Regions from separate parts of the Streptomyces sp. ML-6 genome, predicted to be linked through region 4. Evidence: riboswitches for the same ligand, from Rfam matches in the RefSeq annotation. Region 4 holds a riboswitch; each other region holds the start of a gene.
What was found. Region 4 has a riboswitch for cyclic di-AMP ahead of OCT49_RS27390 (M23 family metallopeptidase). Riboswitches for the same ligand answer to the same signal wherever they lie in the genome.

Region 1: it holds a riboswitch for cyclic di-AMP, as region 4 does, so the genes downstream of both, OCT49_RS12580 (transglycosylase family protein) here and OCT49_RS27390 (M23 family metallopeptidase) in region 4, are expected to answer to the same signal.
Region 2: it holds a riboswitch for cyclic di-AMP, as region 4 does, so the genes downstream of both, OCT49_RS32815 (transglycosylase SLT domain-containing protein) here and OCT49_RS27390 (M23 family metallopeptidase) in region 4, are expected to answer to the same signal.
Region 3: it holds a riboswitch for cyclic di-AMP, as region 4 does, so the genes downstream of both, OCT49_RS30950 (M23 family metallopeptidase) here and OCT49_RS27390 (M23 family metallopeptidase) in region 4, are expected to answer to the same signal.

What each region holds. Positions count from the first base shown of each region.
Region 1 covers NZ_JAOTIK010000001.1:2,914,061-2,919,761, forward strand. The annotation lists gene eno (phosphopyruvate hydratase) at 1-610, opposite strand, end outside; gene OCT49_RS12580 (transglycosylase family protein) at 952-1,731, opposite strand; cyclic di-AMP (ydaO/yuaA leader) riboswitch at 1,735-1,906, opposite strand; gene OCT49_RS12585 (transglycosylase family protein) at 2,218-3,252, opposite strand; gene OCT49_RS12590 (cytochrome P450 family protein) at 3,358-4,755, opposite strand; gene OCT49_RS12595 (nucleoside triphosphate pyrophosphohydrolase) at 4,765-5,701, opposite strand, start outside.
Region 2 covers NZ_JAOTIK010000001.1:7,474,992-7,480,692, reverse strand. The annotation lists gene OCT49_RS32820 (FAD-dependent monooxygenase) at 1-821, shown strand, start outside; gene OCT49_RS32815 (transglycosylase SLT domain-containing protein) at 834-1,325, opposite strand; cyclic di-AMP (ydaO/yuaA leader) riboswitch at 1,328-1,516, opposite strand; gene OCT49_RS32810 (DUF305 domain-containing protein) at 1,897-2,568, opposite strand; gene OCT49_RS32805 (hypothetical protein) at 2,669-3,100, opposite strand; gene OCT49_RS32800 (APC family permease) at 3,283-4,545, shown strand; gene OCT49_RS32795 (DinB family protein) at 4,617-5,168, opposite strand; gene OCT49_RS32790 (heavy metal translocating P-type ATPase) at 5,260-5,701, opposite strand, start outside.
Region 3 covers NZ_JAOTIK010000001.1:7,040,443-7,046,143, forward strand. The annotation lists gene OCT49_RS30920 (aspartate aminotransferase family protein) at 1-884, shown strand, start outside; gene OCT49_RS30925 (helix-turn-helix domain-containing protein) at 959-1,567, shown strand; gene OCT49_RS30930 (DUF6126 family protein) at 1,601-1,768, shown strand; gene OCT49_RS30935 (tyrosine-protein phosphatase) at 1,879-2,691, opposite strand; gene OCT49_RS30940 (hypothetical protein) at 2,807-2,944, shown strand; partial or broken gene OCT49_RS30945 (alpha-galactosidase) at 2,976-3,343, shown strand; cyclic di-AMP (ydaO/yuaA leader) riboswitch at 3,686-3,840, shown strand; gene OCT49_RS30950 (M23 family metallopeptidase) at 3,844-4,800, shown strand; gene OCT49_RS30955 (SGNH/GDSL hydrolase family protein) at 5,011-5,701, shown strand, end outside.
Region 4 covers NZ_JAOTIK010000001.1:6,183,268-6,188,968, reverse strand. The annotation lists gene OCT49_RS27395 (GntR family transcriptional regulator) at 1-565, opposite strand, end outside; gene OCT49_RS27390 (M23 family metallopeptidase) at 801-1,592, opposite strand; cyclic di-AMP (ydaO/yuaA leader) riboswitch at 1,606-1,769, opposite strand; gene OCT49_RS27385 (M16 family metallopeptidase) at 2,005-3,387, opposite strand; gene OCT49_RS27380 (M16 family metallopeptidase) at 3,411-4,778, opposite strand; gene OCT49_RS27375 (DNA gyrase/topoisomerase IV subunit A) at 5,048-5,701, shown strand, end outside.

The sequences.
Region 1 (5,701 bases), 3.3 Mb from region 4:
CGCCGAGACCGGTCGACAGGCCCTTGGCCTTCAGGACCTTCTTCAGCGTGTGGTAGACCTCGGTGCCCCAGCGCAGGGCCTCGGAGAAGGACTCCGCGCCGATCGGGGCGATCATGAACTCCTGGATGTCCACGTTGGAGTCGGCGTGCGAGCCGCCGTTGAGGATGTTCATCATCGGAACGGGCAGCAGGTGCGCGTTCGGGCCGCCCAGGTAGCGGAACAGCGGCAGGTCCGAGGCCTCGGACGCGGCGTGGGCGACGGCCAGCGAGACACCGAGGATGGCGTTGGCGCCGAGCGAGCCCTTGTTCTCCGTGGCGTCCAGGTCGAACATCGCCTGGTCGATCAGGCGCTGCTCGGTGGCGTCGTAGCCGACGAGCTCCGGGCCGATCTGCTCGATCACGGCGAGGACGGCCTTCTCGACGCCCTTGCCCTGGTAGCGGTTGGGGTCACCGTCACGAAGCTCGATGGCCTCGAACGCACCGGTGGAGGCGCCGGACGGGACGGCAGCACGGCCGGTGCTGCCGTCGTCGAGGCCGACCTCGACCTCGACCGTGGGGTTTCCGCGGGAGTCGAGGATTTCCCGGGCTACGACGACGTCGATGGACGGCACGAGGCATCTCCTTCTGGGATATGACGCTGGTTGTGCAGGGTCGCTTTGGCCTTGCGACAAGAGCCTAACCGGCCCGGCCCGATCAGCCCGACGACCGCCCGTCCCCTGGGACGAAAAAGGACCCGGGGGCGGACAATCCGGGAGGAAAGACCAGATTTTTACCGGTCAGTAACTACAGGAGTTGAACAGTCCCTCCCCTTTACGGGGAGGAGGGCTCCGGCGAGGAGAGGGCCGTGCAGGGAGGGCCGGGGCCCGCCCGTGCGGCGGGAAGGCGGAAACCCCGGGCCGCGCGTACGGAGGGTCGCGCGGCCCGGGGCTGCCGGGGGAGGAGAGAGTCCCGGTTACTTCGTCAGGTGCAGCTGCTGACCCGGGTAGATCAGGTCGGCGTTCTCGACGATGTCCTTGTTCAGCTCGAACAGCTTCTGCCAGCCGCCCTTGACGCCCTGCTCGGCGGCGATCCTGCTCAGCGAGTCGCCGGCGACGACCTCGTACTCGCCGTCACCCTTCTTGACCTTCTTGCCGGTCGGGGTGGTGACGGTCTTCTTCGCCTCGGCCCGCGGGGCGGCGGAGCGCTCGGAGCGGGAGGCGGCGGGGGCCTCGGTGCGCTCCTGCTTCGGCTGGGCCTGGCGGGTCGGCTGCGACTGCTGCTTCGGGGCGGCCGGGGCGCTCTGCTGCTGGGTGGAGCCGGACTTCTCGGTGGAGCCGGTGGAGGCGGAGGAGCCGGTGTCGACGCCCGGGTCGACACCGTCGTTGGTCAGGCCGCCGGCGCGGGCGCAGCCCCAGGCGCCCGGGCCCTGCATGTCGAGGAGGCGCTCGGCGGTGGCGATCTGCTGGGCCTTGGTGGCCAGGTCGGCGCGGGGGGCGTACTGCAGACCGCCGGCGGCGGCCCAGCTGGACTGGGAGAACTGCAGGCCGCCGTAGTAGCCGTTGCCGGTGTTGATCGACCAGTTGCCACCGGACTCGCACTGGGCGACGGCGTCCCAGGTGGCGACGGAGGCGGCGGAGGCGCTGCTCGCACCCATCAGGGGGGCGGCGACGGCGGCACCGGTGACACCGGCGAGCGTGGCGATGCGGACCGCCTTGGACGGGCGGCGGTGCTTGCCCTTGCTGGAAAACAGCATGGAACTTCTCCTCACCGACGCCTACGAGGTGAGCTGTCGGGTTCGGGCCAAGTGAGTTGCCCGGTCGCACGTCCTAGCACGCGACTTCACCCCAAGCCGGTCCTGATGCGTCCTTCGACGATCGGGGCCGGCGCCTACCTGGGTCCCCCGCTCCTGCCTACGGCGCTTTACGCGTCTGTTCCCTCCGACCGACGGCAGGATTCGGCGTGACGGTCGACGGGGCCCGCGGTGCGAGCGGTTCCGACCGTAGACATACGCAACCCCCACATTCAAAGATGGACACATCGGACAATAAGCCCTTACTTGCATCTGAGGATCCATCGTTTCCGCAGGTCGGGCCCGATGTGCGAGGGCTCCCGGCGCGCGACACGCCAGTTGACGCAAAGAGACCCATGTCTCACTTACGCATAAGTGGACATAGGTCCCTGAACTGCCCCGGTTCCGGGGTCTTTTTCAGCCAGCCATCAGGCCGCTCTCACGCGGCTCTCACTCGGCGCCCACCTCGAGGTCGAGCCGCTGGCCGGGAAGGATGAGATCCGGGTCGGAGCCGACCTCGGCCCTGTTCGCCTCGTACAGCGCAACCCACCCACCAGGGACCTTCTGCTCGTCGGCGATGGCCCAGAGGTTGTCGCCGGGGCGGACGGTGTACGGGTCACCGGCGGCCGGGACGTCCGTGCCGCGCGCACCGTCACCGCCGCGGGAGGCGTGACGGCCCGACTCGCGACCCTCGTCGACACCCACCTCGCGGCCGTCCTCGACGGCCGGCGCACCGCGGTGCTTTCCACCCTGACCGCTGGACGATTCAGGTGAACCGGACGGTACGGACTTCTCGGGCGTGTCGGACGGGGTCTCCGTGGAGCCCTCCGTGGAGCCCTCCGAGGACGGGGCCGTGGGGGTTCCGGACGAGGGGTCGGGCGAGGGCGTGACCGCCCCTGACGGCTCGTCGGCGCCGCCCGGTGCGGACGAACCGTCCTCGCCGTCCACGGCACCCGCACCGCCCGTGGCACCCTCCGACGGATCGGCCTCGCCGGCGGGGGGCTTCGACGTCTCCCCGGCGGGCTTCCCGCTCCGCTCCGGGTCCGCGGAGGCCACGGTCCCCGGGTCGGTGCCGGGCGCGGTCCCCGGGTCGACGCCGGGCAGCGCACCGTCCGTCGCGAGGCCGGAGATGACCGCGCAACTGGGCCACGCCTGCGGCCCCTGGTCCTCCAGGACCTTCTGGGCCACGGCGATCTGCTGCGCCCGGCTGGCGAGGTCGGCGCGCTCGGCGTACGACTCGCCGCCGTACGCCTTCCAGGTCTCCGGCGAGAGCTGGAGCCCGCCGTAGGAGCCGTTGCCGAAGTCGGCGCTCCACGTGCCGCCGCTCTCGCACTCGGCCACCCGGTCCCAGGTCGTGGCGTCGGCCGCGTGCGCACCGGAAGCGCCGAGCAGCGGGATGGCGATGGCGGACCCGGTCACGCCCGCGGCGACGACGATGGCGGGTGCCTGACGGGGGCGACGGTGTTTGCCGTTCGCGGAGCCCATGGGGTTGCCTTCCGTGTAGCTGACGTGTGACTGGTGGGTCGAACGGTGAACCTAGCCGGACCCGAACACGAGTCACAAGTCGATGCAGCGCGGATCACGTAAAAGTCACAGAGTTGACGGAGTGTCACTTCCGGCCCGTCCGGACTCCGGCGTGAACTCCACGGGAAGGGTGCGCAGTCCGCGCATGATGAGCCCGCCGCGCCACCGCAGATCGCCTGGTTCCACCGCGAGTCGCAGGTCGGGAAGGCGTCTCAGCAGCGTGGCGAGCGCGGTCCGGCCCTCCAGCCGGGCGAGCGGCGCGCCCAGGCAGTAGTGGATGCCGTGCCCGTATCCGAGGTGCTGATTGTCACGCCGTGCGAGGTCCAGGGTGTCGGGGTCCGGGAAGCGTTCCGGGTCGCGGTCGGCGGCGGCGAGCACCACGAGCACGGGGTCCCCGGCCGCGATCTCCTGCCCGCCGAGCGTCAGCGGCTCGGTGGCGAACCGCCAGGTCGCCAGCTCGACCGGGCCGTCGTACCGCAGCAGCTCCTCGATCCCGGTCTCCAGCAGCCCGCCCTCCTCCGTCTCGATGGAGTGCTGGAGCAGTGCGCGCTGCTCCGGGTCGCACAGCAGGGAGTGGACGCCGTTGCCGATGAGGTTGACCGTCGTCTCGAACCCGGCGAAGAGCAGGATGAAGGCCATGGCGGCGGCCTCGTTCTCGGTGAGGTGCTCGCCGTGGTCGCTGGCCCGGATCAGCCCCGAGATCAGGTCGTCCCCCGGGTTCTCGCGCTTGCGGTGGATCAGCTCGGCGAGGTAGCCGCGCATCTTCTTCACCGACCTGGCCACCCCGCCGCGCGGGCCGCCGCCGTGCCGGATCATCATGCCCGCCCAGTCCCGGAAGTCGTCCTGGTCCTCGGGCGGCACGCCCAGCAGGTCGCAGATCGCGTAGATGGGGAGCGGGAAGGCGAAGTCGTGGATGAGGTCCGCCCTCCCCTCCTCGGCGAAGCGGTCGATGAGGCGGTCCGTCAGCTCCTGCACCCGCGGCGCGAACTCGGCGACCCGGCGCGGGGTGAACGCCTTGGAGACGAGCCGGCGCAGCCGGGTGTGGTCGGGCGGGTCGATGTTCAGCAGATGCGTCATCAGCTCCGCCTTGCGCTCCCCGGGGATGCCCGTCTTCCCCTTGGCGTGCGCCGGTTCGGCGTGGTGCGCGGGATTCTTGGAGAGCCGGGTGTCGGCGAGCGCCTGCCGGGCGTCCGCGTACCGGGTGACGAGCCATGCCTCGACGCCGCTGGGCAGCGCGGTCCGGTGCACGGGGCTGTGCTCGCGCAGCCAGGCGTAGGCCGGGTACGGGTCGGTGGCGAACTCCCAGGTGAAGAGCTCGGGCGCGGCTGGACGTACACCGGGACTGGCACCGGACCGGTCGGCAGGACAGCCGCCGACGGACTCGTCGGTCGGGCGGGCCGTGGGCTCGTCGGCGGGGCGGTCGGCGGGCTCGTCGATGGGCTGGTCGGCGGGGCTGTGGTTCACGCCCCGACGTTATCCGTTGCCCTCCGCGGCCCTGATGGCGTCCCGGTAGGCGCGGGCCGCGGCCCGCAGCGCGGCCTCGGGGTCGATGCCGTCCCGCTCGGCCCGTACGGCCAGGGCGAGGAGCTCGTAGCCGATGCCGTCGCCGGTGGGCGGGGTCACGTCGAGCCCGGCGGTACGGACCCGGGCGGCCAGTTTCGCCGCGAGCGCCAGCCCCGGCTGGCCGAGCGGCACCCCGTCGGTGACCGATGCGCGCTGCTTCTCGACGGCCTTGGTCCGCAGCCAGTGCGCGCGCACGTCCTCCGGGGTCTCGGCCGTCTCGTCGCCGAAGACGTGCGGGTGGCGGTGGATCAGCTTCTCGACGAGGGTCGCGGCCACGTCGTCCACGGAGAACGGCTCCGCTCCATCCCCCGGGCGGCCTTCCTCGGCGATCCGCGCGTGGAAGACCACCTGGAGGAGGACGTCCCCCAGCTCCTCGCGCAGTTCGTCGCGGTCGCCGTGCTCGATCGCCTCCACCAGCTCGTACGCCTCCTCGATGGCGTACTTGGCGAGGCCCTCGTGGGTCTTGCGCGAGGTCCAGGGGCACTCGGTCCGGATCCGGTCCATGATCTGGACCAGGTCGAGGAACCGGGCACCCGGCAGGTCGTACGAACCGGGCAGCAGCTCCAGGTCCGGCATCCGCACCCGGCCCGAACCCGCGAGCCGGGCGAGCCCGTCGGTCAGCGGCCCGGAGCCCTCGCCGCCCGCGAGGACGACCACGCTCCGGCCGCCCGCGCAGGCGTCGACGAGCTCCTGCGCGGCGGGGTCGGCGTGCTCGACGGCGACGCCCGCCTCGCGCAGGTACGGCAGCTGCGGATGCTCCCGCTCCGCGCAGAGCACCCGGTCGGCGGCGTGCAGCGCCTGCCAGGCGGGCCAGGACAGGAGTCCGGGCGCGACGCGGTGGCTGGCG
Region 2 (5,701 bases), 1.3 Mb from region 4:
CGGCGCTGCCCGCCGGAGCCCTGGTCGGTGGGGCCGAGGTGACCTCCGTCGACCGCTCCGACGCCTCCCGGGTGCGGCTCACCGCGGGCGACACCGTTCTCGACGCGGATCTGGTCGTGGCCGCCGACGGTGTGAACAGCCGGTTGCGCGCCCAGCTCTTCCCGGGGCACCCCGGCCCGGTCCACAGCGGTTCGACGGTGCTGCGCGCCATCACGGAGTCGCCGGTGGAGCTGCGCACCGACTTCGAGCTGACCTGGGGCCGGGGGGCCGAGTTCGGCCACATCGTGTTCGCGGACGGCCGGGCCGAGTGGCACGCGGTGTTCAACTCGCCCGCCGGGGTGCGTCATCCGGACCCGCTCGCCGAGGTCCGCCGCCGGTTCGGGGACTGGCACGACCCCATTCCGGCCCTGCTGGCGGCGACCAGGCCCGGCGCCGTGCTGCACCACGACGTCAACGAGCTGGTCACCCCGCTGCCCTCCTACGCGGTCGGGCGGGTCGCCCTTCTCGGCGACGCCGCCCACGCGATGACCCCGAACCTCGGCCAGGGCGCCTGCCAGGCGCTGGAGGACGCGGTGTCGCTGGCCGCCGCGCTCCGCGCCGGGCCCTCCGTCGAGTCGGCGCTCCGCCGCTACGACGCCGAGCGCCGCCCCCGCAGCCAGTCGGTCGCGAGGGCGGCTCGTCGGGCGGGCCGGATGGGGCAGCAGCTGTCGCATCCGGTGGCGATCGCACTGCGCAACGGGGCGCTGCGGCTGGCGCCGTCGCGGGTCACCGTCCGCGCCATCCTGCGGCACGCCGACTGGACGCCCCCGCGACCGGACTGACCGTGCGGTGCCTCAGTAGGCCCCGTTGACGTTGTCGATGGACCCGTACCTGGCGGCGGCGTAGTTGCACGCCGCCGTGATGTTGGCGACGGGGTCGTAGCTGTCCATCGACGTACCGGGCACGTGGTAGGCACGGAACGTGGGGTCGATGATCTGGAGGAGTCCCTTGGAGGGCGTGCCGGCGGCGGCGTTGGAGTCCCAGTTGTTGATGGCCCGGGGGTTGCCGGAGGACTCGCGCATGATGTTGCGGTGGATGCCCTCGTAGCTGCCGGGGATGCCGTGCCGGGCCATGACGGCCAGCGACTCCTTGATCCAGCCGTCCAGATCGTTCGTGTACGTCGCGGGCTGCGCGGCGACGACGCCGGTGGACGGCGCCGGGGTCGCCGACGCAGTTCCGGCGACGGCCAGCGGGAGCACGAGGGCGGCCACGCCCGTGCCCACGGCGATGAGACCCCGGACCGGCGGGACGGGCCTGCGACGACGGTACGCGCCCTTTGCGAGCATGGTGAGTTCCTCTCCGTCGCCTACGAGGTGAGCTGTCGGGTTCGGGCGGGAGGTGCCCGGCCGCACACGGATGCGGCTTCACCCCGAGCCGTTCCGGGGACCGGATCGGCGGCTTGCCTGGGTCCCCCGTTCCTGCCGTGCACGGGTGAGTCGGATGGCCGGACAGCGGCAGGATTCGGCGTTCCGTCCGGATTGACGGTGACCGTAGGCGAGAAACACCGAAAGGAACAAGACCAGAATTCCGCACGCAATTCATTCACAAGATCGAATGACCGGGAATTCGGTAACGCACTTCACAACGAACGGCCGAATTCCCTTGCACGGAAAGGGAACCGGCCCATCCGGGGCACCCTCACGGACATCGGACGTGACACGCGCCACTTAATCGCAAAAGGCACATTTTGAATGACATCAAAACCGCACAAAAGGGATATACAACCCTTATCACTCGGTGAGTAAAACGGGGTAGAACCCCCGCGAGTTCGTACGCCCCCTCGTCCGGATTTCTCGCCCGGACGAGGAATACGGGAAGTGCGGGCCCCGCTCTTCGGGGCCCGCACTCCTGTCGGGATCAGAGCCTTTCGAGGATCTTGTTCATCTGCTCGATCTCGGCGGTCTGGGCCGTCACCACGGCCTCGGCGAGCTTCTTCGCCTCGGCGTTGTCGCCCTTCTTCTGTTCGTCCTGGGCCATGGTGACCGCGCCCTGGTGGTGGGCGATCATGAGTTGGGCGAACTTCCTGTCGAAGTCCTTGCCCTTGGCGGCCTTCAGGTCGTCCATGTCCTTGTCGGACATCATTCCGGGCATTCCCGCCCCGTCCGAGCCGTGATCCATTCCGGGCATGTCACCCATCGGGGCTTCCGGCAGCGGCTTGCCCCACGACTTCAGCCAGCCCTTCATCGTGTTGATCTCGGGGTCCTGGGCCTCCTCGATCGCGGTGGCCAGCTTCTTGATCTCGGCGTCGGCGGCCCGGCCGTCGGCCAGCTCCGCCATCTCGATGGCCTGCTGGTGGTGCGGGATCATCTCCTGCGCGAACTTCACGTCCGCGTCGTTGAACGCACCGCCCGCGGCGGCCGGTGCGGATGCGCTGCCGGAGCCGTGGCTCATGCCGGGCATGGACGAGCCGTCGGACTTCGGGTCGTCGGAGGAGCCGCACGCCGTGAGCGCCAGGGCGAGGGCGGCGACGGTACCGGCGGTCGCGAGGGCGCGACGGCGACGGACAGCGGTGGGCAGGGAAACGCGCATGCTGGGTTCTTTCCAGGTGGACGCGCCACGTCGGTGGCACGCGGAACGGGTGGGGTCGTCCGACCGGTCCGGCCTCGGCCGACCGGAACCGGCGGCCCCGTCACGTCCGCGCGACGCACACCTGGATCAGCAGATCCCTGCCGCCGAACGGCGGCCCCCGTCGTTCCGGCCCGCGCACGGCCGCCCGGCGCCCGGCGACGCCCCGGGCCGCCAGGACCACCAGGCCCAGCGCGAGGAGCAGCGGCAGCACCCGGTCGCGGGCCTGGGTGAACACGCACGACTCGCCACTCGCCGAGGACCGGTCCTCGGCCGCCCGGACGGGGCCGTCCCCGTGCTGCGCGGCGGCGTGGCCGGCCATCTCCATGGGCACGGCGGGCCGGGGCCCGGACGGCTCCGGGGCCGTGGTCATCGCGTCGTGGCAGCCGCCGGCCGCGCCGACCGGGGCGCCGTGCATGAGGAACAGTCCGCACAGGACGGCGCACAGCACGAGCAGCCGGGACACTCCCGGTGCACGCGTCGGTCCGCGATCCACGGCTGCCTCGAACTCCTCGGTCGTACGGGTCCTGCGGTACGGGCCCCGACGATACCCCCACCGGGTTTGTCCGGCCCACCGCGCCCCCTGTCGGACACCTCGCTCGGCTACCGTGCCCCCGGATCGGGCGCCCCGGCCGTCCGCGGACCTCCCGCACGGGGCGGCCGGCAGGGAGTGGAGCGATGAACACATCGGCGGGAACGGGCGGGTTGAGGCGCCGGCTGGGCGTGTTCGACGCCGTGGTGATCGGCCTGGGATCGATGATCGGGGCGGGTGTCTTCGTCGCACCGGCGCCCGCCGCGGGCGCGGCCGGGTCGGGTCTGCTGATCGGTCTGGGCCTGGCGGCGGCGGTGGCCTACTGCAACGCGACGTCCTCCGCGCGGCTGGCCGCCCGCCACCCGGAGTCCGGCGGCACCTACGTGTACGGGAGGGAACGCCTCGGCGACTTCTGGGGCCACCTCGCCGGTTGGGGCTTCGTCGTCGGCAAGACGGCTTCCTGCGCGGCGATGTCACTGGTCGTCGGCTCCTACGTGTGGCCCGGCCGGGAGCATGTGGTGGCCGTCGCCGCGGTGGTGGCGCTGACCGCCCTCAACTGTGTCGGCGTGCACAGGTCCGCCCGGCTGACCCGGGTGGTCGTCGCCTTCGTCCTCGCCGTTCTCGCGGCGGTGGTCGCCGCCGGGCTCTGCGGCGGTACCGCGGACGCCGGGCGCCTGGCCGTCGGGGCGGACACCACGGTCGGGGGTGTGCTCCAGGCGGCCGGTCTGCTGTTCTTCGCGTTCGCGGGCTACGCGCGGATCGCCACGCTCGGGGAGGAGGTCCGCGACCCGCGGCGCACCATCCCCCGGGCGATCCCCCTCGCGCTGGGCATCGCCCTGTTCGTCTACGCCGCCGTCGCCGTCACCCTGCTCGCCGTCCTGGGCCCCGAACGGCTCGCCCATTCCCCGGCACCGCTGGCCGAGGCCGCGCGGGCGGCGGGGGTGCCCGGTCTCGTGCCCGTGGTCCGGGCCGGTGCGGCCGTCGCCGCGCTCGGCTCGCTGCTCGCACTCGTCCTGGGTGTCTCACGCACCGTCCTGGCCATGGCCCGTGACCGTCATCTGCCGCACGCCCTGGCCGCGGTGCACCCGCGTTTCGGGGTTCCCCACCGGGCGGAGCTCGTCGTGGGTGCCGTGGTCGCCGTCGTCGCCGCCACCGCGGACGTCCGGGAAGCGATCGGCTTCTCGTCCTTCGGCGTCCTCGTGTACTACGCCGTCGCCAATGCCGCCGCCTGGACGCTCGGGCCCGACGAGGGCCGGCCGCCCCGCGCCGTGCCCGTCGTCGGTCTGGCGGGCTGTCTGCTGCTCGCCTTCACGCTGCCGTCGGCGTCGGTCGTCTCCGGGGCCGCGGTGCCGGCGGCCGGGGCCGTGGCGTACGGCGTGCGCGGGGCCCTCGGGCACGCCCGCCGGTGACGGAGCCCGGCGGACGGGTCGCCGCCCGCCGTGCCGTTCGCGACGGCCGGACCGACGGGCGGGCGCGGTCGTCAGCGCGGCGGGTCCTCCCCGACCAGCCCGTCCACCGACTCCCGGATGAGGTCGGCGTGGCCGACGTGGCGGGCGTACTCCTCGATCATGTCGATCAGGACCCGCCGCACGCTGGGCGATTCACCACCGGGCGTGGTGTACCGGCCCGGGCTCCCCGGGCCGCCGTCGGCCAGGGCCTCGGCGACCAGGGCGCGGGAGCGGGCCACGGCGTCCTGCCAGAGCGTCAGCAGTTCCTCGGGGGTGTCCTCGGCGGCCGACGTCCAGTCCCAGTCCGGCTGGTTCTCCCAGTCCACGGTGTCCCAGGGGGCTCCCGGTTTCCGTGCGAGCAGCAGCCGGGAGAAGTGCGTGTCCTCGACGTGGGCCATGTGCTTGAGCAGTCCGCCCAGGGTGACCCTGGACGGGCCGAGGGTGGTACGCAGACCGGTCGCGTCCAGTCCTCCGCACTTCCATGCCAGGGTGGTCCGTTGACGTTCCAGCGAACCGACGAGGGTGGCGGCCTCGTCGCCCGCGAGCGGTGGTTCTGGGAAGACCGGCTCGTTGTGATCACTCATGGCGGGCAGGGTACGGCCCCGCACCGACAGGCCGGGTTGCCGGCTTTTTCCGGGCCGGTGCGCCCGGCGGTGCAGGGGAGTTGACGGCGGGTCAGGTAGCGGTGTCGCCGCTTCCGCGAAGGCGGTCCGCCTCCCGGGTCCAGGCGGCGTCGCGCAGCAGGCGCAGGCCGTTGAGGCCGACGAGGACCGTGGAGCCCTCGTGTCCGGCGACGCCCAGCGGGAGCGGCAGCGTGCCCGCCAGGTCCCAGACGACGAGTCCGGTGATGAACACGCCCGCGATCGCGAGGTTCTGCACCACGAGGCGGCGGCAGCGGCGCGAGAGCGCCACGGCGGTGGGCACGGCGGCGAGTTCGTCGCGGACGACGACGGCGTCGGCGGTCTCCAGGGCGAGGTCGGAACCCGCCCGGCCCATGGCGATGCCCGTGTGGGCCGCGGCCAGTGCCGGGGCGTCGTTGACCCCGTCGCCGACCACGAGCACCTTCCGGCCGGCGCCCTCCAGTTCCTTGACGGCGTGGACCTTGTCCTGCGGCAGC
Region 3 (5,701 bases), 860 kb from region 4:
TCCGGGACGGCTTCGCCCCCCTGCTGCCGGACACCGCCATCGGCCTCGGCGACCTCGACGCCCTGCGGCGCGAACTGGGGCGCGGCGACGTGGCGGCGCTGATCGTCGAGCCGATCCAGGGCAAGGGGGTCCACGCCGCGCCCCCCGGTTTCCTGCGGGAGGCCCAGGAGCTGCTGCACAGGCACAAGGCCCTGCTCATCGCGGACGAGGTGCAGACCGGCCTCGGCCGGACCGGTGACTTCTACGCCCACCAGCACGAGGAGGGCGTCGAACCCGACCTGGTCTGCGTCGCCAAGGCACTGTCCGGCGGCTACGTCCCGGTCGGGGCGACCCTCGGCAAGGACTGGGTCTTCCGGCGCGTCTACTCGTCGATGGACCGGGTCCTGGTCCACTCCGCGAGCTTCGGATCCAACGCCCAGGCGATGGCGGCCGGACTCGCCGTCCTTGCGGTGATGGAGGACGAGCGGATCGTCGCCCGTGCGCGCCGCACCGGCGATCTGCTGCGGGAACGGCTGGGCGCGCTGGTCGACCGCTACGAGCTGCTGCACGAGGTGCGCGGGCGCGGACTGATGATCGGGATCGAGTTCGGCCGGCCGTCGTCACTGAAGCTGCGCAGCCGCTGGACCATGCTGCAGGCGGCTCGCAAGGGACTGTTCGCGCAGATGGTGGTGGTGCCGCTGCTCCAGAAGCACCGCATCCTCACCCAGGTCTCGGGCGACCACATGGAAGTGATCAAGCTGATCCCGCCGCTGGTGATCGGGGAGCCGGAGGTGGACCGGTTCGTCACGGCGTTCACCGAGGTCATGGACGACGCGCACAGCGGCGGCGGACTGATGTGGGACTTCGGCCGGACCCTGGTGAAGCAGGCCGTGGCCAACCGCTGAGCAGGGCTCCCGGATACTTTTGCCTCGGAGGCAAGAAATTTGCCTCCGAGGCAGGATCCTGGCCCAATGGGAACATGAATCCTCCGGACGGAGGGGCGGCCGACGAGCTGCCCGGAGTCGCACCACGCCTGCGCGATCTGCGCCGCAGCCGCGGTCTCACCCTGGAGACCGCCGCCCAGCGGGCGGGGCTTTCCCCCGCCCATCTCTCCCGGCTCGAAACGGGCCGGCGCCAGCCCTCGCTGCCGATGCTCCTCGGTCTTGCCAGGATCTACGGTACGACGGTCTCCGAGCTGCTCGGCGAGACACCCCCCGAACGCGACGCGATCATCCGTGGCGGAAAGTTCGAGGGGGCCGAGGCCGACGGCTGGTCCTACCAGCAGGCCGGCGGCTCGGGCCGGGCGATGCAGGCCCTCCGGGTCCGGGTCCCCCACGGCGCGCAGGGCGACCTCGTGCGGGTCCACCCGGGCGAGGAGTGGGTGTACGTGCTCGCCGGCCACCTGCGGGTCACGCTCGGGGACACCGTGCACGACCTCGCCCCCGGGGACAGCGCGCACTTCGACTCGCTCACCCCGCACCGGCTCGCCGCCCTCGACCGCGACGGCGCGGAGCTGCTCTTCGTCCACACCCTGCTGCAGAGCCCCGCCGCCGAGCTGTGCCTCGGCAGCGGCATCCACCATCGCTGAGACCGGCCCGGCCGGTCACCAGAGAGGACCGTCATGTCCGATTCGGAGAACTTCGACCCGCTCGGGTCCACGAAGAAGTACGAGGCCCAGGAACGGAAGTTCCCCCGCGGTGTGGTGATCCGGCTGTTCGCCTACCTCATCGCCGGGCACATCCTCGCGGCCTTCCTCTACCTGCTGTTCGCGGTGGCGGGCAAGGGCTGAACACGCGCCGGGGCGGATCGGGCGCACTCCCGTTCACGCCCCGCCCGTACTCCGCTCCCGCGCGCGCCGTTTCCGGCCGCGCCCCGTTCCGGACCGCGCCCCGTTCCCGATCAGGACTCGTCGAGGAGCCGGTCGCGCAGCCGCTCGCGGGTCTCGGGGGAGAGCTTCAGTCCCTCGGAGAAGTAGCGGTCCGTGCCGCCCCAGGTCTCGTCGATGACGGCGAAGGCCGCGGCCAGGTACTCGGCACGGGCTCCGAAGAGCGGATTGAGCAGCTCCATCACCTCGTCCGACATGCCCTTCGCCGACATGTCGCTGCGGCGCACCTTGTAGCGGCGGTGGGCATCGTTGGACTTCAGGTAGTCGGCCTCGATCTCCTCGCGCCCGACCCCGACGGCCAGCAGCGACACCGCGATCGCCAGGCCGGCCCGGTCCTTGCCCGCCGCGCAGTGCATCAGTGCCGGAACGCTGTCCTCGGCCAGGGCGTGCAGGACCTGGCTGTGCTCGGCGGTCCGGTCCAGAATGATCGACCGGTACGAGGCGATCATCCGGTTCACCCCCTTGCCGTCGCCGAGTATCGCGTGCAGCTGCGCGACGTCGCCGTCCCGGACCACGTGCCAGAACTCCGCCCCGTCGGCCGGGTCGGAGAGGGGTATGTTCACGCTCCGCACACCGGGCAGCTCCACGTCCAGGCCGTCGAGCCGCCGGTCGGTCTCGTTGCGGAAGTCGAAGACGGTGTGCAGACCGAGACCGCCGAGGAAGGCTGCGTCCTCGGCCGTGGCGTGCGCGAGGTGACCGCTGCGGAAGAGCCGCCCGTGCCGCACCCGTCGGCCGTCCGCCGCGGGCAGGCCGCCCACGTCGCGGAAGTTGCGGACGCCCGCCAGCTCGGGTTCCGTCGACGGGATCTGCGGCAACTGCTGGGTCACGGCGACTCCTGGAAGGTCTCTGGGGCCGGCGGGAGTCGCCGGCAAGGCCACTCCCGCGACGATACGACATGGATTCCTCAGGCAATCATCTCGGCCATTGCCTGTCGATACCCCTGTGACCCTCGCGAACTCCCTTGTTCCTGCGGCCGGTCCGCCCGGTGAATGGCCCGCGGGCCGGGTCCGGCTGCTCGCCGGGGCGGACAGCGGTGACGCGCTGCGGCTCACCGAGCGGAACGAGCTGATCCACCTGTAACTGGAGGCCGAAGCTCTCCCTCGTGGCGGCCGAGCCCCTGGCGAAGGAGCCGGAGCCGTCCTCCCGGCCCTTCGAAATCCGGGTCGAACCGGAAAGGGCTGACCCGGACAATGATCTCCATCGTGCGCACCCGGACCGGGTGCGGCACTTCCCAAGCGGGAAGCGGGCCGATTGCCGCAATCGGCTGGTGCTGAACCGGCCCGCACCGATGTGCGCGAATATCTCCTGGAACAGCTGGACACCCTGCTCTCCAGCGCTCCCGTCGACTGGGCGAAATGGGATTTCAACCGCTGTTTCACCGATGCGGGGTGGCCGGGTGAGGGGTATCCGCAGAGGCCCCGGGTCGAGCACGTGGCTGCCCGGTACGCGCTGATCGACCGACTCGGGGCCGCACGCCCCGCCCCGGGGGATCTTGACGCGCGTGCTGAGGCTCCGAAAGGGGCGACGCGCGAGCCATGTCCAAAATGTGCGCTTTCGAGCAACTTGCTCGGATTGCGTGGGGGATGGCCGCCCATTGGTGAGCGGGATCATATCCGTGACGGTGTGTGGCGAAGGAGCGGTCGGGAATTCCGTGCGCGGCGCGGAAAGGCAAGATCCTTAATCCACGGAGGGTGACCGGAATTCCGTGCCGATTTCCCGGGTGTGGAATCCGGCCCGGAACTCGTGGCTTGTTCTCGGTGTCCCGGCTCGCCTACGGTCACCGTCAATCCGGACGGACCGCCCAATCCTGCCGCCGCCCGGAATTCGCACCCACTGATCGCGTGGCAGGAGCGGGGGAACCAGGTAAGTCGCCGACCGGGAAATCCGGCCGGCTAGGGGTGAAGTCGCGCTCGCGCGGCCGGGCATCTCCAGCCCGAACCCGACAGCTCACCTCGCAGGCGCCGGAGAGGAAATACTTCATGCCCATATCGGGTAAGCACCGTCGTCCCAAGGTCGGCCCCATCGCCCGCGGCGTCGTCGCGGCGAGCGCCGGTGGCGCCGTCATCGCGCTCCCGCTGCTCGGCGCCACCGGTGCCCACGCCGCGGAGCAGGCCGCCCCGGCCGCCGTGCCGCAGCAGGCTCCCGTCACCACCGCGCCCGCCCAGCCGGTCGCGCAGAAGCAGGCCCCCGCCGCCACGACGTACTCCGTCGTCCCCGGCGACTACCTGGCGAAGATCGCGGCCGAGCACAAGGTCCAGGGCGGCTGGCAGAAGCTGTACCAGGACAACCGCCAGGTCGTCGGCGAGAACCCCGGCCTGATCTTCCCGGGCATGAAGCTGACCCTCGGCGCCAAGGCGTCCGGCGGCGCCGCGTCCACCGGCGCGGGCACCGGCTCGTCCCTCCCGTCGAAGGCCCCCTCGGTGCCCTCGACCGCGAAGAAGTCGGCCCCGGTCAAGTCGGCTCCGGTCAAGACCGCGCCCGCCGCCCAGTCCAAGGCCGCGACCTCCGCCCCGGCCGCTCAGGGCGCCGGCTCCGGTTACGTCCACCCGGTTCCCGGCAACCACACCACCAACTACCGGGCCTCCGGCTCCAACTGGTCCAGCGGCAGCCACAGCGGGATCGACTTCCCCGTCTCCACCGGCACCAGCGTGAAGGCCATCACCTCGGGCACCGTCGTCACCGCCGGCTGGGGCGGCGCGTACGGCAACCAGGTCGTCATCAAGCACGCCGACGGCCGCTACTCGCAGTACGGCCACATGTCCTCCCTCTCCGTCTCGGCGGGCCAGAGCGTGAGCGCCGGGCAGCAGATCGGCCTCTCCGGCTCCACCGGCAACTCCACCGGCCCGCACCTGCACTTCGAGGTCCGCACCGGTCCGGCGTACGGCTCGGACATCGACCCCATCGCCTACCTGGCCTCGCACGGCATCCACGTCTGATCCGTGTGGATCCACGCCTGATCCGTACGGCCGGGCAACCGGACGGCGGAATCCGGCCCGGGTGAAACGGAAGGGGCGGTGCGCGACGGCGCACCGCCCCTTCGGCGTATTCCCCCTTTGCCAAAAACTGACCGGGTGGTCTATCTCACCTCTCGTCAACCCCATATTACGGTCGCGTAGGTCACATTCGTCGGTGCAGGATAAGCGCTTGTGGCAGACGATTCGAGAAAAAATCAACGTGGCATCACCAACCGACATGGTGTCATCGGGTCGTACGCGGCGATCGGCGACAGCTTCACCGAGGGAGTCGGCGACCCGGGCCCGGACGGGACCTTCGTCGGCTGGGCGGACCGGTTCGCGGTACTCCTCGCGGACCAACTCCCGGACACCGGACCGGACGTGGGCCCCCACGGGGACTTCCGGTACGCCAACCTCGCCGTACGTGGACGCCTCCTCGACCAGATCGTCGAGGAGCAGGTGCCGCGCGCCAAGGAACTCGCCCCCGACCTGGTGAGCTTCTGCGCGGGCGGCAACGACATCATCCGCCCCGGGACCGACCCCGACGACGTGGCCGAGCGCTTCGAGCGCGCGGTCGCCGACCTGACCGGATCGGTCGGGACGGTCATGATCACCACCGGCTTCGACACCCGCGGCGTCCCCGTGCTGCGCCATCTGCGCGGCAAGATCGCCACGTACAACGCCCATGTGCGGGCCATCGCGGACCGCTACGGGTGCCCGGTCCTCGACCTGTGGTCGCTGCGGTCCGTCCAGGACCGGCGCGCCTGGGACGACGACCGGCTCCACCTCTCGCCCGAGGGACACACCAGGGTCGCGCTGCGCGCCGCCCAGGTCCTCGGCATGGAGGTGCCGGCCGACCCCGACCAGGAATGGCCCCCGCAGG
Region 4 (5,701 bases):
TGGCCCGGTCCGCGTCGCGGCGCGCCACCGCGTCCACGATGGCCCCGCGCTCGGCCCAGGAGTCCATCGGCCGGGCGGGCGGCTCGACCGTGTACATCCAGGCGATCTTGTACCTGAGCTGAGTGAGCAGGGCGGTCAGGCCGGGGCTGCCCGATGCCTGCACCAGCGTCTCGTGGAACCAGCCGTCCAGCGGGCGCAGCTCCTCCACTTCGCCCCGCCCGGCCCGGTCCCGGCCGAGTCCGACCAGGCCGCGCAGCACCTTGAGGTGCGCCTCGGTGCGGCGCCGGGCGGCCCGCGCGGCGCCCAGTGGCTCCAGCAGCATCCGGACCTCCAGGAGGTCGGCCGCCTCCAGCTCGGTGGGCTCGGCGACCCAGGCGCCCGCGTGGCGGCGGGTGACCACGAACCCCTCCGCCTCCAGGGTCCGCAGCGCCTCTCTCACCGGGACCCGGGAAACCCCGTACCGGCGCGCCAGCAAATCCTCGGTGAGCCGGCTGCCCCGCTCGAAGACGCCCGAGACGATGTCGTCACGAATTGCCTTGCATGCCGAATGCGCCGGAATGTGCATGCCCGAACCTCCGCCTCAATACCCGCACACCGCGGCCGACCGGTGTCTGCCCCGTGACTCTATTGCAATGCGGCCGAATTTCCGATGCCGGACGGAAATTCATGAATATCTTTTGGCCACGGGGCGGTTCGGCGAACGGGTGCCCGCGCCGGAGTGCCGGGCGGACACGCCGATGGCCCCGGCGAACTGCCGGGGCCATCGGAAGGGCGGGGAGGGGTGCCGCGGAGTGCGCGGGTCAGACGTTGACGCCGTGCGCGCGCAGGTACGCGACGGGGTCCACGTCGGAGCCGTACGCCGGGCTCGTGCGGGCCTCGAAGTGGAGGTGGGGGCCGGTGGAGTTGCCGGTCGAGCCGGAGAGGCCGATCTGCTGGCCCGCGCCGACGCTCTGGCCGACGGAGACGCCGATCGAGGAGAGGTGGCCGTACTGCGTGTACGTCCCGTCCGTCATCCGGAGCACGATGTTGTTGCCGTACGCGCCGCCCCAGCCGGCCTCGACGACCGTACCGGCGCCGACGGCGACGACGGAGCTGCCGGAGGCAGCGTGGAAGTCGATGCCCGAGTGGCTGCCGGAGGACCAGAGCGAACCGTTGGACTTGTAGCCGGTGCTGACGTACGAACCGGCGACCGGCAGCCGGAAGGCGCCCAGCCGGGCACGCTCGGCGGACCGGGCGGCGCGCACCTCCTCGGCACGCGCCTCGGCCGCCCGCTTCGCCTCGGCCTTCTTCCTGGCTTCGGCCTTCCTCTTGGCCTCCGCCTCCGCCTTCGCCGCGGCCGCGGCCTCGGCCTGGTGCTGCTGTGCGTCGGCCTGGGCCTCGATCTGGCCGGCGAGGGTCGCGTCGATGGCGATGATTTGGTTCAGGCCGGCCCCGCTCGTGGCGGGGGCGTCGGAGCCCGCCGCGAGGGCCGGGGAGGCCAGGCCGCCGATGGCTCCGGTGGTGGCCAGGGTCGCGACGCCGACGGCCTTCACGCTCCCGCGCGTCAGGCGGCTCGGGGCACGGTGCTTCCCGGTGGCACGGGTGAACGCCATGAAGTGGCTGGTCCTTTCCTTCCTTCTCGCCTACCGGGTTAGCTGACGGGTTCGGAGCAGGAAGGTCTCCTACGGACCCCCGGCCGTCGCGGCTCGGGCGTCCGATTCACCCCAGGGACTTCATGGGTCCCCGGCTCCCCTGGCTCGCGCCGGACGGGGACTCGGCGATGACTGCCCGGTACGTCGCGGTTGCGGCATACGAGTGGCGGACAGCCGAGCCGACGCTAGGCGGGGCCGCTTTCATTCGCCAAACGGGCAGGCCTTTTTGTAGCGCATCCCACAGGGCAGACAGGCAACCTCCCCCACAAGAGCGGACAAAAGGGAGAATCGCGGCGAAATCCCTCTCGCTGCGATCCTCCCTTTGTCCGGGTGTGCGCATGTCCGGCCTTCCGCCTTCCGGCGGGGCCGTTCGTCAGCCGGAGACCACCGAGACCTCTCCGATGCCCAGTGCGCGGACCGGCTCCGCGATCCGGGCCGCGTCACCGACGAGGATCGTGACCAGCCGGTCCTCGGGGAACGCGTTGACGACCGCCGCGGTCGCCTCGACCGTGCCGGTCTCCGCGAGCCTGGCGTACAGCTGTGCCTGGTAGTCGTCGGGGAGGTGCTGCTCCACCTGGTCGGCGAGGGTGCCCGCGACGGAGGCCGCGGTCTCGAACTTCAGGGGCGCCACGCCCACGAGGTTCTGCACGGCCGTCTCGCGCTCCTCGTCGGTCAGGCCCTCCGCCGCCAGGGTCCGCAGGACCGTCCACAGGTCCCTGAGCGCCGGCTCGGTGGACTCCGTGTCCACGGACCCGCTGATGGCGATCATCGAGGCGCCGGTCGCGCCCGATTCGGAGTCCGGGGCCGAGGACCGCAGTACCTGGGCGAAGGCCCGGACACCGTAGGTGTAGCCCTTCTCCTCGCGCAGCACCCGGTCCAGCCGGGAGGTGAGCGTGCCGCCCAGGCAGTACGTGCCGAGCATCTGGGCCGGCCACACGCTGTCGTGCCGGTCGGCGCCGATCCGGCCGATCAGCAGCTGCGTCTGCACCGCGCCCGGACGGTCGACGATCACCACCCGCCCGGTGTCGTCGGCGGTGATCGGCGGGGCGGGCCGGGGTGCGGCGGGCTCGCCCGACCAGTCGCCGAGCGTGTCGGCGAGCAGGGCGTCCAGGTCGATACCGGTGAGGTCGCCGACGACCACGGCGGTCGCGGTGGACGGCCTGACGTGGGCGTCGAAGAACGCGCGCACCGCCGCCGAGTCGATCCGCTCCACCGTCTCCTCGGTGCCCTGACGCGGGCGCGACATCCGCGCCTCGGCCGGGAACAGTTCCTTGGAGAGCTGCTTGGCGGCGCGCCTGGCCGGGTTGGCCTGCTCGTGCGGGATCTCGTCGAGCCGGTTGCGCACCAGCCGCTCGATCTCGCCGTCCGGGAAGGCGGGCGCCCGGAGGGCCTCGGCGACCAGGGCCAGGGCCTTGGCGAGCCGGGAGGCCGGGACCTCCAGGGAAACCCGGACGCCGGGGTGGTCGGCATGGGTGTCGAGCGTGGCGCCGCAGCGCTCCAGCTCGGCGGCGAACTCCTCCGCGGTGTGCTTGTCGGTGCCCTCGGAGAGCGCCCGCGACATGATCGTGGCCACGCCGTCGAAACCCTCGGGCTCGGCGTCCAGCGGGGCGTCGAGGAAGACCTCCACCGCGACGACCTGCTGGCCGGGGCGGTGGCAACGCAGCACCGTCAGGCCGTTGGGCAGGGACCCCCGCTCCGGGGCGGGAAAGGCCCAGGGCCGGGCCACGCCGGGGGCCGGCTGGGGGTGGTACTGCATCGAAACTCCAGTCGCGGCGTCGGTCACTTGCCCGCTCCTTCGTGCGCGTCGGTGTCGTCGGCGTCGGTCTCGTCGGCGGTCTCGGCCGACTCGACCGGCTCGTAGACCAGCACCGCCCGGTTGTCGGGGCGCAGCTGGGCCCTGGCCGCGGCCTGGACCTCCTCCGCGGTCACGTCGAGCACCCGCTGCACGGCGGTCAGGGCCAGCTGCGGGTCACCGAACAGGACGGCGAAGCGGCACAGTTCGTCCGCGCGGCCCGCGACCGTGCCGAGCCGGTCCAGCCACTCGCGCTCCAACTGGGCCTGCGCCCGCTCCATTTCCTCGGGCGTGGGGCCCTCGGCGGCGAACCGGGCGAGCTCCTCGTCGACCGCGGTCTCGACCTCCGGCACCTCGACCCCGCCGGACATTTTGACGTCCAGCCAGCCGAGCGAGGGTGCTCCGGCCAGGCGCAGCAGCCCGAACCCGGCCGCCACGGCCGTACGGTCGCGGCGGACGAGCCGGTTGTACAGCCGTGACGACTCGCCGCCGCCGAGCACGGTCAGCGCGAGGTCCGCCGCATCGCACTCCCGGGTGCCGTCGTGCGGCAGGCGGTAGGCGGCCATCAGGGCGCGCGCCGGAACCTCCTCGCGCACCTCCTCGCGCAGCTGCTCACCGATGATCTCGGGGAGCGTGCCGTCGCGCGGCGGCTGCTTGCCGTCGTGGGACGGGATGGAGCCGAAGTACTTCTCGATCCAGGCCAGGGTCTGCTCGGGGTCGATGTCGCCGACGACCGAGAGCACCGCGTTGTTGGGGGCGTAGTACGTACGGAAGAAGGTGCGCGCGTCCTCCAGGGTCGCGGCGTCCAGGTCGGCCATCGAGCCGATCGGCGTGTGGTGGTACGGGTGGCCCTCGGGGTAGGCCAGGGCTGTCAGCCTCTCGAACGCCGTGCCGTAGGGGACGTTGTCGTAGCGCTGGCGGCGCTCGTTCTTGACGACGTCCCGCTGGTTCTCCATGGACTCCTCGTCGAGCGCGGCGAGCAGCGAGCCCATGCGGTCGGCTTCGAGCCAGAGGGCCAGCTCCAGCTGGTGGGCGGGCATGGTCTCGAAGTAGTTGGTGCGCTCGAAGCTGGTGGTCCCGTTGAGCGAGCCGCCGGCCCCCTGCACCAGCTCGAAGTGGCCGTTCCCCTTGACCTGGCCGGAGCCCTGGAACATCAGGTGCTCGAAAAGGTGAGCCAGGCCGGTGCGTCCCTTGACCTCGTGGCGCGAGCCGACGTCGTACCAGAGGCAGACTGCGGCGACCGGGGTCAGATGGTCCTCGGAGAGCACCACGCGCAGGCCGTTGGCCAGGCGGTGCTCGGTCGCTGTCAAGCCGCCGGAGCCGGCCTGAGCTGTGGCCGTGTGACCCATGGGCATGTACGTCCCTTCGATCGCGATACTGGATTTCCTGCGAGACCTGCCACTGTAAGCAAGCGCACACGTGCCTGGCGAAGTTCCCGTACCGCGGAAGTTCGCATGAAAGGGGGGCGCACCCCCGCGCGAAGGGGCGGGAAACCCCGTCGGCGGGCGCCCCGAACGTCCTTTGGGCCGGGTCGAGGTCGGGGATGTCAGTGCGGCGGTCCACAATGGTCCGCGTCAGAACCTGAGGTTGCCCGAACAGAATCCGTGAAGGAGTCGCAGCAGCGATGGCCCGCCGCAGCACGAAGACCCCGCCGCCGGACGACTTCGAGGAGAAGATCCTCGACATCGACGTCGTCGACGAAATGCAGGGCTCCTTCCTCGAGTACGCGTACTCGGTGATCTACTCCCGGGCCCTGCCCGACGCCCGGGACGGCATGAAGCCGGTGCACCGCCGCATCGTCTACCAGATGAACGAGATGGGCCTGCGCCCCGACCGCGGCTTCGTGAAGTGCGCCCGGGTGGTCGGCGAGGTCATGGGCAAGCTGCACCCGCACGGCGACGCGTCGATCTACGACGCGCTGGTCCGTCTGGCGCAGCCGTTCTCCATGCGGCTCCCCCTGGTCGACGGTCACGGAAACTTCGGCTCGCTCGGGAACGACGACCCGCCGGCCGCCATGCGGTACACCGAGTGCCGGATGGCCGACGCGACGTCGCTGATGACGGAGTCGATCGACGAGGACACCGTCGCGTTCCAGTCGAACTACGACGGTCAGGAGATGGAGCCGACCGTCCTCCCCGCCGCGTACCCGAACCTGCTGGTCAACGGCTCGTCCGGGATCGCGGTCGGTATGGCGACCAACATGCCGCCGCACAACCTGGGCGAGGTCGTGGCCGCCGCCCGGCATCTGATCAAGCACCCGGGCGCGGACCTGGAGACC